DNA from 2 places in the Arthrobacter sp. B2060 genome. Region 2 is predicted to be linked to the other one. Evidence: riboswitches for the same ligand, from Rfam matches in the RefSeq annotation. Region 2 holds a riboswitch; the other holds the start of a gene.
What was found. Region 2 has a riboswitch for thiamine pyrophosphate ahead of thiD (bifunctional hydroxymethylpyrimidine kinase/phosphomethylpyrimidine kinase). Riboswitches for the same ligand answer to the same signal wherever they lie in the genome.
Positions count from the first base shown of each region.

Region 1: linked by a shared signal. The riboswitch ahead of AC5RUM_RS11120 (FAD-dependent oxidoreductase) and the one ahead of thiD (bifunctional hydroxymethylpyrimidine kinase/phosphomethylpyrimidine kinase) in region 2 are both predicted to bind thiamine pyrophosphate.

Region 1 is NZ_JBNHFR010000005.1:132,672-138,272, forward strand. Features, by position in the region: gene AC5RUM_RS11110 (HNH endonuclease signature motif containing protein) at 1-1,491, shown strand, start outside; gene thiE (thiamine phosphate synthase) at 1,519-2,253, opposite strand; TPP riboswitch at 2,281-2,401, shown strand; gene AC5RUM_RS11120 (FAD-dependent oxidoreductase) at 2,394-3,797, shown strand; gene thiS (sulfur carrier protein ThiS) at 3,794-4,030, shown strand; gene AC5RUM_RS11130 (thiazole synthase) at 4,036-4,869, shown strand; gene AC5RUM_RS11135 (4a-hydroxytetrahydrobiopterin dehydratase) at 4,936-5,601, shown strand, end outside.
Region 2 is NZ_JBNHFR010000003.1:144,321-149,921, reverse strand. Features, by position in the region: gene obgE (GTPase ObgE) at 1-481, opposite strand, end outside; gene rpmA (50S ribosomal protein L27) at 599-862, opposite strand; gene rplU (50S ribosomal protein L21) at 923-1,231, opposite strand; gene thiD (bifunctional hydroxymethylpyrimidine kinase/phosphomethylpyrimidine kinase) at 1,576-3,126, opposite strand; TPP riboswitch at 3,109-3,206, opposite strand; gene AC5RUM_RS07450 (Rne/Rng family ribonuclease) at 3,385-5,601, opposite strand, start outside.

The DNA of each region.
Region 1 (5,601 bases), on a different contig from region 2:
GGTGCTGACGCGTTTGCGGGCGCTGATCCTGTGCGGGACCGGGCGGAGGTGTGTCTGGATGGTCTGGCGGAGGTGGGCAGGTTGGAAGCCCGGGTGGCCGCGTTGAAGGTTCAGTTCGCGGCCGGGTACGCCGCTGCTGCCGAGGTGCTGGCGGTGCCGGCCGGTTCCCCGCAGGAGCGCACCGCCCAGGAGATGGCGGTGACCGCTGAGGTCGCGTGTGTGCTGACGGTGGGCGAACGCAGCGCCGGTGCGCTGCTGTCCGAGGCCCGCGCCCTGACCACCGGGCTGCCGTTGACGCTGGCCGCGCTGCAGTCAGGGAGCATTTCCTGGCAGCACGCCAGGGTGCTGTGTGATGAAACCTCCGGGCTGGAGCCTGCCGCCGTGGCGGCCCTGGAAGCCCATTTCCTGGGCCCGGACTCCCTGGGGCCGGGCACCCTAGGCAGGGGCCTCCTGGATCCTGATCTTTCGGGCAAACCCGTGCCCGGTCGTGCACGGGGTTGCCTGGCCGGGGAGTTGGTGCCGGGCAGATTCCGGGCCAGGGCACGCGCCTGGCGGGAGCGGCACCACCCGGTGGGCCTCGAGGCACGCCACCGCAGGAGTGTCCGGGACCGGCGCGTGGAGTTCGTCCCGGACCGGGACGGCATGGCATGGCTGTCGGTCTACTTGCCCGCGGCCACCGCGGCGGGCATCTGGGCCCGGGCCACCGAGGCTGGGCGCGCCCTGCAGGGTCCTGGGGAATCCCGGACCCTGGCACAGCTGCGCGCGGACGTCGCCGCGTCCTGGCTGCTGGGCGGTGTGGCGGACGGTATCCCGTCGCCGGCGGCGCAGGTCCTGGTCACGGTGCCGGTGTTCTCGCTGCTGGGGGCAGGTGAGGAACCGGCGGTGCTGGACGGGTACGGGCCGATCCCGGCGTCCATGGCCCGCAGGCTTGTCGCGAACGGGGCCGGGTCGTTTTTGCGGGTGCTGATCGATCCGCGCGACGGGGCGCCGCTGGAGATCGGCCGGAGCAGTTACCGGGTGCCGAAGCCGATGCGGCAATGGCTGCGGCTGCGGGACGGACGGTGCCCGTTTCCTGGCTGCAGCAACCAGTCTTTGGATAACGAGGCGGATCATCTGCTGGCCTGGTCCGCGGGCGGCGGGACCGGTATCAGCAACCTTGGCCAGCCGTGCCGGAAGCACCACCGCCTGAAACACACCGCGCCCTGGCGGCCGGTCGCGGCGACCCGGAACAGTCCGCCCGGCTGGATCTCACCCACGGGACGGACCTATGCCAGCGAAGAACAGGACTGGGAACCACCACACTGGCCCCACACCACCGAGGGACCAGGCAACACCGAGCCCGGCAACCTCGAGCCCGGCAACCCCGAGCCCGGCAACCTCGAGCCCGGCAACCCCGAGCCAGACAACCCAGAGCCAGACAACCCAGCCAGCCTCGACCCACCTTTGCCCGCGGATCCCTTTCCCGACTGGGCACAGTTCACGGCCGCCTAGAGCGACCCTTCTAGTGGCCTAACCAGATCATGACCGCGCAGAGGACGACGACTGGCGGTCCATGCCGTCCGCTCCGAAAGTACCGGCCGTTCCGGCGTCCAGGGCAGCAATCAGTTCCGCCGCGGCAGCCGCCGGGTCCGGCGCCTCAGTGATGGCCCGGACCACCACGATGCGCTCTGCGCCCGCCGCGACCACCTGTTCCACGTTGCTGTGATCGATCCCGCCAATGGCGAACCACGGAAGACGCCGGCGGCTTTCCGCGTCGGCACTGCCGACAGCCCCGGCCGCATATCGGACGAGATCAAGTCCGACGGCGGCCCGCCCGGGTTTGGTGGGGGTGGCCCACACTGGGCCGACGCAGAAGTAGTTGAGGCCGCCCGGTGCCTGTGCCGCCGCGATGGCGGCATCAATCTGGTCGGGGGAGTGGGTGGAGAGCCCGATCGCCGCGGAGTCGTCCAGCAGCTTCCGTGCCGAGGGCAGCGGCAGGTCCTTCTGGCCGATGTGAAAGACAGGAGCCTCCGCCAGCGATGCGATGTCCGCCCGGTCATTGACGGCCCATAGCCGGTTATGCCGGGAAGCGGCCTGGCGCAGTACTGCCAGGAGTTCGAGTTCCTCGGCCGCCTCGATGGTTTTGTCCCTCAGCTGGATGATGTCCACTCCACCGGCGAAGGCCGCATCGACGAAATCGGCGAAGTCGCCGCGCTCCTTACGGGCATCGGTGCAAAGGTACAGGCGGGCTTCATGGATGTCAGGCACGGTCATGGCAACCAGCCTAGTTCCTCTAAACTGGGCTGGTACCGCGGGAGCCCGCTGCAGCTGTCACAAAAGGCGCAGGGCTGAGAGGGCGTAAGAGCCGACCGCTTGACCTGATCCGGTTAGTACCGGCGTAGGGAAGGATTTCCATGAACCTTGGAACCGGCGGCAACAATTCTGCCTTATCGCTGATCCACGCCGATGTGGCCGTGATTGGCGGCGGCGTGATCGGCCACGGGATCGCCTGGGAGGCGAGACGCTCCGGACGGTCCGTGGTCCTCATCGACAAGGAGCCCGGGACAGGCGCGAGCTGGGCTGCCGCGGGGATGCTGGCACCTGTCAGCGAGCTGCATTACCAGGAGGAGGACCTCCTGGAGCTCATGCTCGAATCCTCGGCCCGGTGGCCCGACTTTGCAGCGGCGCTCACCGGTGACGGTGCCGGCCGCAACACCGGGTATCTGGCGACGCCGACCATCGCCGTGGGCGCGGACCCTGCCGACCGCCGCGCACTGATGGACCTGCGTGAAGTTCAGCTGGCCGCCGGCTTGGCAGTCGACCCGCTGACCATCCGTGAGGCGAGGCTGCGGGAGCCGCTGCTGAGCCCCGGCATTTCCTGCGCGCTGGACATCCCGGCGGACCATCAGGTCGATCCGCGGAAGCTGCTGGCGAGTATTGCAGCTGCCCTGGCCTGTCATGAACCCGGCTCGCGGACTGCCGTGGCCGGCGCCGAGAACGGCTACGCGGTCCGTGACAACGCGGCAGGTCTCCTCTGGGACAGGGGCCAGGACGACGGACAGGACGACAGGGGCCAAAGCGACGGACAGCACGGCGGACGGGTCACGGGTGTCCGGCTTGCAGGCGGCGGCGCCGTGCTGGCCACTGAGACGGTGGTGGCTAACGGTCTCGGGGCCGCCTCGTTGGACGGGCTGCCGGAGGGACTGAAGCTGCCTCTGCGACCGGTGTACGGCGATATTCTCAGGCTCAAGGTTCCGGACCGGCTCCGTCCGCTGCTGACCGCTACCGTTCGGGGCATGGTCCGCGGAATCCCCGTCTACCTTGTTCCGCGGCAGGACGGCACTGTGGTTATCGGCGCCACCCAGCGGGAAGACGGACAGGCCGCGCCCAGCGCCGGCGGGGTCTATCAGCTGCTCAGGGATGCCCAAGTGCTGGTGCCCGCGGTGGCCGAACTGGAGCTCATTGAGGCGACGGCCCGGGCGCGGCCCGGCACGCCGGACAACGCCCCCCTGCTGGGCCGCGTGGCCGCCGGCTCCAAACCCGCGGCCGGCTCCGAAGCGTCCGGCGGCGATCAGAGGCCCGGGACAACGGTGCCCGGGCTGATCATCGCCACCGGGTTCTTCCGGCACGGGGTCCTGCTGACGCCCGCCGCCGCCGTCATCTGCCGGGAGCTGATGGACGGCGTGGAGGACAGCCGCTGGGAGGCCTTCCGTCCCGGTCGGTTCTCCACCGAACGGACCGCCCCAGTCGGCAGCGCCCCGCCGGGCACCGCCGCCTCGAACACAGTCACATTTGACCAGGAGAAGGAACCCGCATGAACATCACACTGAACGGCAACGCCCACGCCGTGGGGGCAGGCGCCTCCGTCACCACGCTTGTCAGCGAGGTCACCGGGCGGGACCTGGCCGCAAACGGGCACGCCACCGACGGCCAGCGGCTCGGGGTGGCAGTGGCACGCAACGCGGAGGTAGTGCCCCGCAGCCTGTGGCACAGCACGTCACTCGCCGAGGGCGATGAGATCGAGCTTGTGACGGCAGTTCAGGGAGGATAAGGACCATGACTGAAACAAAGGCAACACCGCCGGGAACGGAAGATCAGCCCGGAACGGCAGCGGACGCAGCTGACCGCCTCGTCATAGACGGCGTCGAACTGACCTCGCGGCTCATCATGGGCACGGGCGGCGCCCCGAGCCTGGACGGACTGGGGGCGGCGCTCCTGGCATCCGGCACCGAACTGACCACCGTGGCCATGCGGCGCTATTCGCCGGCCGAAACAGGGTCCCTGTTCCAGCTGCTCCTGGACCACAACATCCGCGTGCTCCCGAACACCGCGGGCTGTTTTACAGCCCGCGACGCCGTCATGACGGCAGAGCTCGCCCGCGAGGCCTTGGAGACTGATTGGGTCAAGCTGGAAGTCATCGCCGATGAACACACGCTCCTGCCGGACGCGGTGGAACTCGTGGACGCTACCGAACAGCTGGTCAACCGCGGGTTCAAGGTTTTCGCCTACACCAATGACGATCCCGTCCTGGCGTTGCGTCTTGAAAACCTGGGCGCTGCGGCAGTGATGCCCCTGGGCTCGCCCATCGGGACCGGTCTGGGAATCCTCAATCCCCACAACATTGAACTGATCGTCTCGCGTGCCTCCGTCCCGGTAGTCCTGGACGCCGGTATAGGCACCGCATCGGATGCGGCCCTGGCCATGGAGCTGGGCTGCGATGCCGTGCTCCTCGCCACCGCCGTGACACGGGCGCAGAACCCGGCACTCATGGGCGAAGCCTTCAAACACGCCGTTATCGCCGGTAGGCTGGCGAAAGCGGCCGGGCGGATCCCGCGCCGCGAGCATGCACTGGCGTCATCGGCCATGGAAGGCCGGGCAGAGTTCCTCTAGTCCGGACACCCGGAGGCCGCGCGGCACGGCAGGCTCACCCCACGAACCCGCGCCAAGGAGGCAGCCGTGGCCGCCAGGGACGACATCCTCACCCGCCCCCAGATCGACGCGGCACTCGCGGACCTGCCGGACTGGCGTTACCGCCTCGGCGGCCTGGTGACTGCCTTTAAAACGCCCACGGCGGCCGGCGCGCTTGGGCTGATTGCCGACGTCGGGCGCCTTGCCGAGGAAAGTGACCACCATCCCGACCTGGACTGGCGCTACAACCGGGTGTTCATTCGGTTCAGCTCCCACGACGTCGGAGGCGAGGTAACGGCGCGAGACACCGGGGCCGCGGCGTCGGTCAGTCAAGCTGCCGCTGCGGCAGGCGCGGAGGCCCAGCCGGGCCTGTACCGGACGGTGGACATCGGCATCGAGACGGCGGACCCAGGCGAGATCTCTGAGGTCTGGCGCGTCGCGCTCGGCTACCGCAAGGGCCGGTTCGGGCACCTCGTGGACCCGTACGGCCGTGGCCCCGGAGTGTCGTTCCGGCAGGGGCCGACGCCGGACGGTAACCGCCTCTACGTGGACATCCACCGGTCCAAGGCCGAATCCGGCCCTGTCCTGGAGAAGGTGGCGGCGACCGGCGCCTCAACGAACAGTGACCACGCACCGCATCGGGTGGTGGTCACTGATGCTCAAGGAAACCAGTTGTGCCTCTGCACCGAGGAAGGCCACGGACCGGACCTCGGG
Region 2 (5,601 bases):
CTGCGATGGACTTCAGTTCCAGCACGATGTCGCTGGACTCGCCCTCGATGCCGAGCAAAGCAAAACCCGGCGCCCGGCGCTTCTGGGACGACAGCGCTGCGTTGCCCAGTCCGCCGAGCCCGCCGGCCGCGGCGATGAACTCGGTGCCTTCGCCGACGAGGTCCGCCAGGACCTCGCCGTCCTTGGTCTTGACGACCGTGCCGTCCGGGACCGGAAGGATCAGGGTTTCGCCGTTCTTGCCGCCGCGCCAGTCGCCCATGCCGGGCCCGCCGTTGGTGGCGTGCCGGTGCGGGGCATGGTGGTAGTCCAGCAGCGTGGTGGTCTGGGAGTCCACGCGGAGGATGACGTCTCCGCCGTTGCCTCCGTTGCCGCCGTCGGGGCCGCCAAGCGGCTTGAACTTCTCACGGTGCACCGAGACACAGCCGTGGCCGCCGGTACCGCCGGATACGTGCAGTACTACCCGGTCTACAAAGCTCGCCACGGTGAATCTCCTCTGTGCTTAATCCGGACGTTCTGGACGCCCAAATTGATTGTAATGCGGTTAAAAGACCAGTGGAGCGGGCCATCATGGCCCGCTCCACCGGTTCAGATCCTGTTGTTACTCTGCAGCTGCAGCAGCAACGATGTTCACGACTCGACGGCCGCGGCGGGTGCCGAATTCAACAGCGCCTGCCTGCAGTGCGAACAGCGTGTCGTCGCCACCGCGGCCAACGCCTGCACCGGGGTGGAAGTGGGTGCCACGCTGGCGGACGATGATCTCGCCTGCGGAAACTACCTGGCCGCCGAAGCGCTTGACGCCGAGGTACTGGGCGTTGGAGTCACGACCGTTGCGAGTGGAGCTCGCGCCTTTTTTATGTGCCATTTGGAATGCCTGCCTTTAAATTCTGGGGAATCTGCTGAAAACCTGAACAGTAACCAGAGGTTACTTGATACCGGTGATCTTGACCTTGGTCAGTTCCTGACGGTGACCCTGGCGCTTCTTGTAACCGGTCTTGTTCTTGAACTTCTGGATGACGATCTTCGGACCACGGAGGTCCTGGAGGATCTCAGCCGTAACAGTTACCTTGGCCAGGTCCGCAGCTGCGGATGTGACCTTGTCACCGTCTACCAGGAGCAGTGCGGGCAGCTCAATGGTGCTGCCAGCTCCACCGGCGACGCGGTTCAGGGTAACGAAGTCTCCAACGGAAACCTTCTCTTGGCGGCCGCCTGCGCGGACAATCGCGTACACCACTTGGGAACTCACTTCTCTCGACGTTTATTACTAAATTTGCGTGCGGAACCTGGGTCCAAAGGTGTTTGGTCCGGCTCTCGCTGTGCCTCAACGCCGTGGATTCCCCGGGGGAATCCGTGAGCTATCCCCGGAACAATGCCGATTGGAATTCCAAAAGGACCGTTCCCGGGGTCATAACCCAAGTGTTGGCGTAAGCACCGAAGATCTAGAATACGCTAATTTCGTCTTCGGCCGCAAATGAGGCTGGTTTCGGCGGGTTGTCCGTGATAAGCACCACAGGGCTGTTGCACCGACCTGCCGTCACCGTGCGCGTTTATCTTACCGGCTCCTGCGCCGGAGACCGTTCAGCTGTGGAGCCGCGGCGCGTCGAAAAAATCCACCTCGTAGCGGCAGGACTGCCTGAATGCGGTCAGCATCAGGCTGCGTTCTGCGTCGGACGCCGTGCGGCCCGCGGCGTCGGTGATGGCGATGGCCTGCCGGGTGGCCTCTGCAAAGCCCTCGTCGGCGTAGGTGCGCAACCACTCCGCGTACGGGTGCCCTTCAGGGGCGCCCGCTGCGAGGAATTCGGCGTGCAGGGTCTCCCCCACTTCGGCGTAAAGCCAGAAGCACGGGAGCACCGCGGCCACGAGCACGGCATAGCTCCCCGAGGCAGATGCCGCCACCAGGTGGTCCACATAAGCCTTGGTGACCGGCCCGAGGTCAGGCAGCACCATCCGGGTGCTGAGCCAGCTGCGGTGCAGCTCGGACTCCACTTCGAGGCACTGCTGCGCAGAACGGGCCCAGAAGAGCTGCTCGGCCTCGGTGGGGGCCAGCGCGCTGGCCCGTGCCAGGACGCGCGAGTATCCGTTGAGGTAGATGGCATCCTGTGCGAGGTAATAGGCGAACTCGCTTTCGGGAAGCGTGCCTTCAGCCAGCCCGCGGATGAAGCCCAGGCCGTAGATCGCGTCCAGATCCGCGGCAGCCTCCGCATGGAGCAGTTCCGCGAAACTGCCCTCAGCGCCAGTTCCCGGGGACGCCAGGTGGTGGAAGTGGTGAACCGGCCCGTTGCCGTGTCCAACCTCAAGCTGCCCGGAGGAACGGAGGGCCTCTTCCAGCCAGGGCTTGACGGTGCGGAGTGACTGTTCCCAGTCGCCCACACGGGCCTGCACGGTGGCCATCGCCGAGGACAGGGAGCATCCGGTCCCGTGGCTGTTGCGGGTCGGCACCCGCTGGCCGTCCACCACGACGACATCGGCCGAAAGGGCGCCGCCCGTATTCACCAGGGCGTCGGGGCAGTCGGCACCGTCCAGGTGCCCCCCTTTGACGAGGACTGTGGCCCCCGTTTCGGCGGCCAGCCGTTTGCCCTGCTCCAGCGCGTCCGGCCAGGTGGAGGCCTCCGGCTCCCCGAGCAGCATCGCAAGCTCGGCGAGGTTGGGCGTGATCAGGTCGGCCAGCGGCAGGAGTTCCTGCAGTGCCGCCTCGGCGGACTCCTGCAGAAGCCGGTCCCCGCTGGTTGCCACCATCACGGGGTCAAGGACGACGACGCCGGGGCGCACCTTCTCCAGCCAGCCCCGCACCGCGGCAATCACCTGTGCGTCGCCCAGCATGCCGATCTTTACGGCGTCCACGGCGATGTCGTCACTGATGGCGGTCAACTGTGCCGTCAGGAACTCGGCCGGGGGGACATGGACGGCGCTGACCCCCCGGGTGTTCTGGGCGGTCAGCGCCGTGATGGCCGCCATTCCGTAGCCACCCGTGGCGGCGATGCTTTTCAGGTCCGCCTGGATGCCGGCTCCGCCGGACGGGTCCGAGCCGGCAATGGCCAGGACGCGGGGAATGCTGCGGGTGGGCGGCACAGCCTCCCCCGACGCGGGCTGGACAAGGTTCAGGGCAGATGGTGAAGACAAAGGAGACATCCCTTCGCCGGTGCTAACCGGTCAGGTTCAACGGGTTTGGATCTCAGCCGGCTCCGTGCGCGGCACCCCGTGTCAGTCCCCCAGCCTAGCGGTTTGCTCGCCTTCGGGCACTGCATTGCAGTTTGCGACCGGCATCCCCGCAAGGTGCCGGGGCAACAGCCCGCAGACGTTCCCTGGCGCAAAAGCACAACGGGCCGGTGCCGCAGTTGCGGCACCGGCCCGTTGAATCAGGTCAGTTCACACGGAAACCCGTCCGGTTCAGAGCTCGGACGCAGGCACGCCGACGCCCAGAATGATCGGCTCGCTGGCAGGCTTCGGGGCAGCGGCGCTGCCTGAATCCGGCGCCTTGGCTTCGTGCGAGTGCCCGGCTGCTGATGCCGGAGCGGTCTCGTGGTGTTCCACGGACGTCTCGTTGGCTGCGCCCTGGGCCCGGCTGGCACTGCGGTTGCGGCGCGGCCGGCGCGTGCGGGTCTGCACCGCAGAGTGGTCAGCGAACCGGTCGGCGTCGTGGTCCGCGCCTGCCGGGGCAGGTCGCGTTCCGACGGGCGCTGCCGGCTCGGCAGGCGTCTCCCCAGGGGCAGGTGCGCGGTCCGCCGTCGGCTGCTCCTCAGCGGGAGCGGCCGGCGCGCCGAGGTGCGCGAACGCCTCCTCCAGCCGGTCCAGCGTCAGGGCAGGAGGTTCGGAGGCCGGCTCGCCGGCGTGCTCGACGAAAGGAAGCACGACTTTCTCGCCGCCAAAGGTCAGCACGGCGCCGGGACGGCCTGAAACGCTCTCCGTCTCCGGGGTACGGTGCACCGCCGGGCTTTCCGGACCGGACGGCGCCGGGGCAGCGGCAGCGCGCTGGGCTCCTGCGGACGCGGCCTGGTGGGCGGCGTCCTCGTGGAGATGCGCTGCATGGGCAGCGGCCGCGATGTTGGCGAGTGCGGCCCGTGTCGCCTCAGCCTTGGCGTGGCGCTCGGCCTCCGTCGGCTCATGGTGGACCGTAGCAGGTGCGGCGGGGCCCGTTTCCGCAGGAACCTGACCGCCCTTGCCGCGCCGGCGGCTCTTGCGTTCGGTCCGCACGGCGGGCTGGTGCTCCGCCCGCGGAACGTGGTGCTCGGCCGCAACAACGTTGGCCCGCCGGTGTTCCACGGGCTCGTCGTGGGTGACCACGCCGCGGCCGGCACATACCTCGCACTGTTCGCCAAAGACTTCCAGCAGGCCGGTGCCCATGCGCTTGCGGGTCATCTGGACGAGACCCAGTGAGGTCACTTCCGCCACCTGGTGCTTGGTGCGGTCACGGCCCAGGCACTCCACCATGCGGCGCAGCACGAGGTCCCGGTTGGACTCCAGGACCATGTCGATGAAGTCGATCACGATGATTCCGCCGATGTCCCGCAGGCGCAGCTGGCGGACAACTTCCTCTGCCGCCTCCAGGTTGTTCTTCGTGACGGTTTCCTCGAGGTTGCCGCCGCTGCCGGTGAACTTTCCGGTGTTGACGTCCACCACGGTCATAGCCTCGGTGCGGTCAATGACAAGCGAACCGCCGGAGGGCAGGAACACCTTGCGGTCCAGAGCCTTGTGGATCTGCTCGTCAATGCGCCAGGCCGAGAAGATGTCCTGGTCCTTGGTCCACTTCTCAAGGCGTCCGACAAGGTCCGGGGCAACGTAGGTGACGTAGGCCTCGATCGTGTCCCAGGCTTCGTCGCCGGAGACGATCAGCTTGGAGAAATCCTCGTTGAAGACGTCGCGGACAACCTTGATGGTCAGGTCCGGTTCGCCGTACAGCAGCTCGGGAGCGAGGACCTTGGTGGACTTCGCCTGGCTTTCGATGCCCTCCCACTGCGCCCGGAGGCGGTTGATGTCGTGCGTCAGCTCTTCCTCCGACGCGCCCTCGGCCGCTGTGCGGACGATGACGCCGGCATCCTCGGGCAGGCGGTCCTTGAGGATCCGCTTCAGGCGGTTGCGTTCGACGTCGGGCAGCTTGCGGGAGATGCCCGTCATGGAACCGCCGGGCACGTATACCAGGTAGCGTCCGGGCAGGGAGATCTGGCTCGTCAGGCGTGCACCCTTGTGGCCCACGGGGTCCTTGGTGACCTGGACGAGGACGGAGTCCCCGGACTTCAGGGCGTTCTCGATGCGGCGCTGCTTGCCCTCGAGGTTGACCGCTTCCCAGTTCACTTCACCGGCGTAGAGCACGGCGTTGCGGCCGCGGCCGATGTCAACGAAGGCCGCTTCCATCGACGGCAGGACGTTCTGGACCTTGCCCAGGTAGACGTTGCCGATCAGCGAGTCCTGCTGTGTCTTGGACACGAAGTGCTCGGCCAGCACGCCGTCCTCGAGGACACCGATCTGGATTCTGTCGTCGCGCTGGCGCACGATCATCTGCCGGTCAACTGACTCGCGGCGGGCCAGGAACTCGGCCTCGGTGATGACGGTGCGGCGGCGGCCGGTGTCGCGGGATTCACGGCGGCGCTGCTTCTTCGCCTCGAGCCT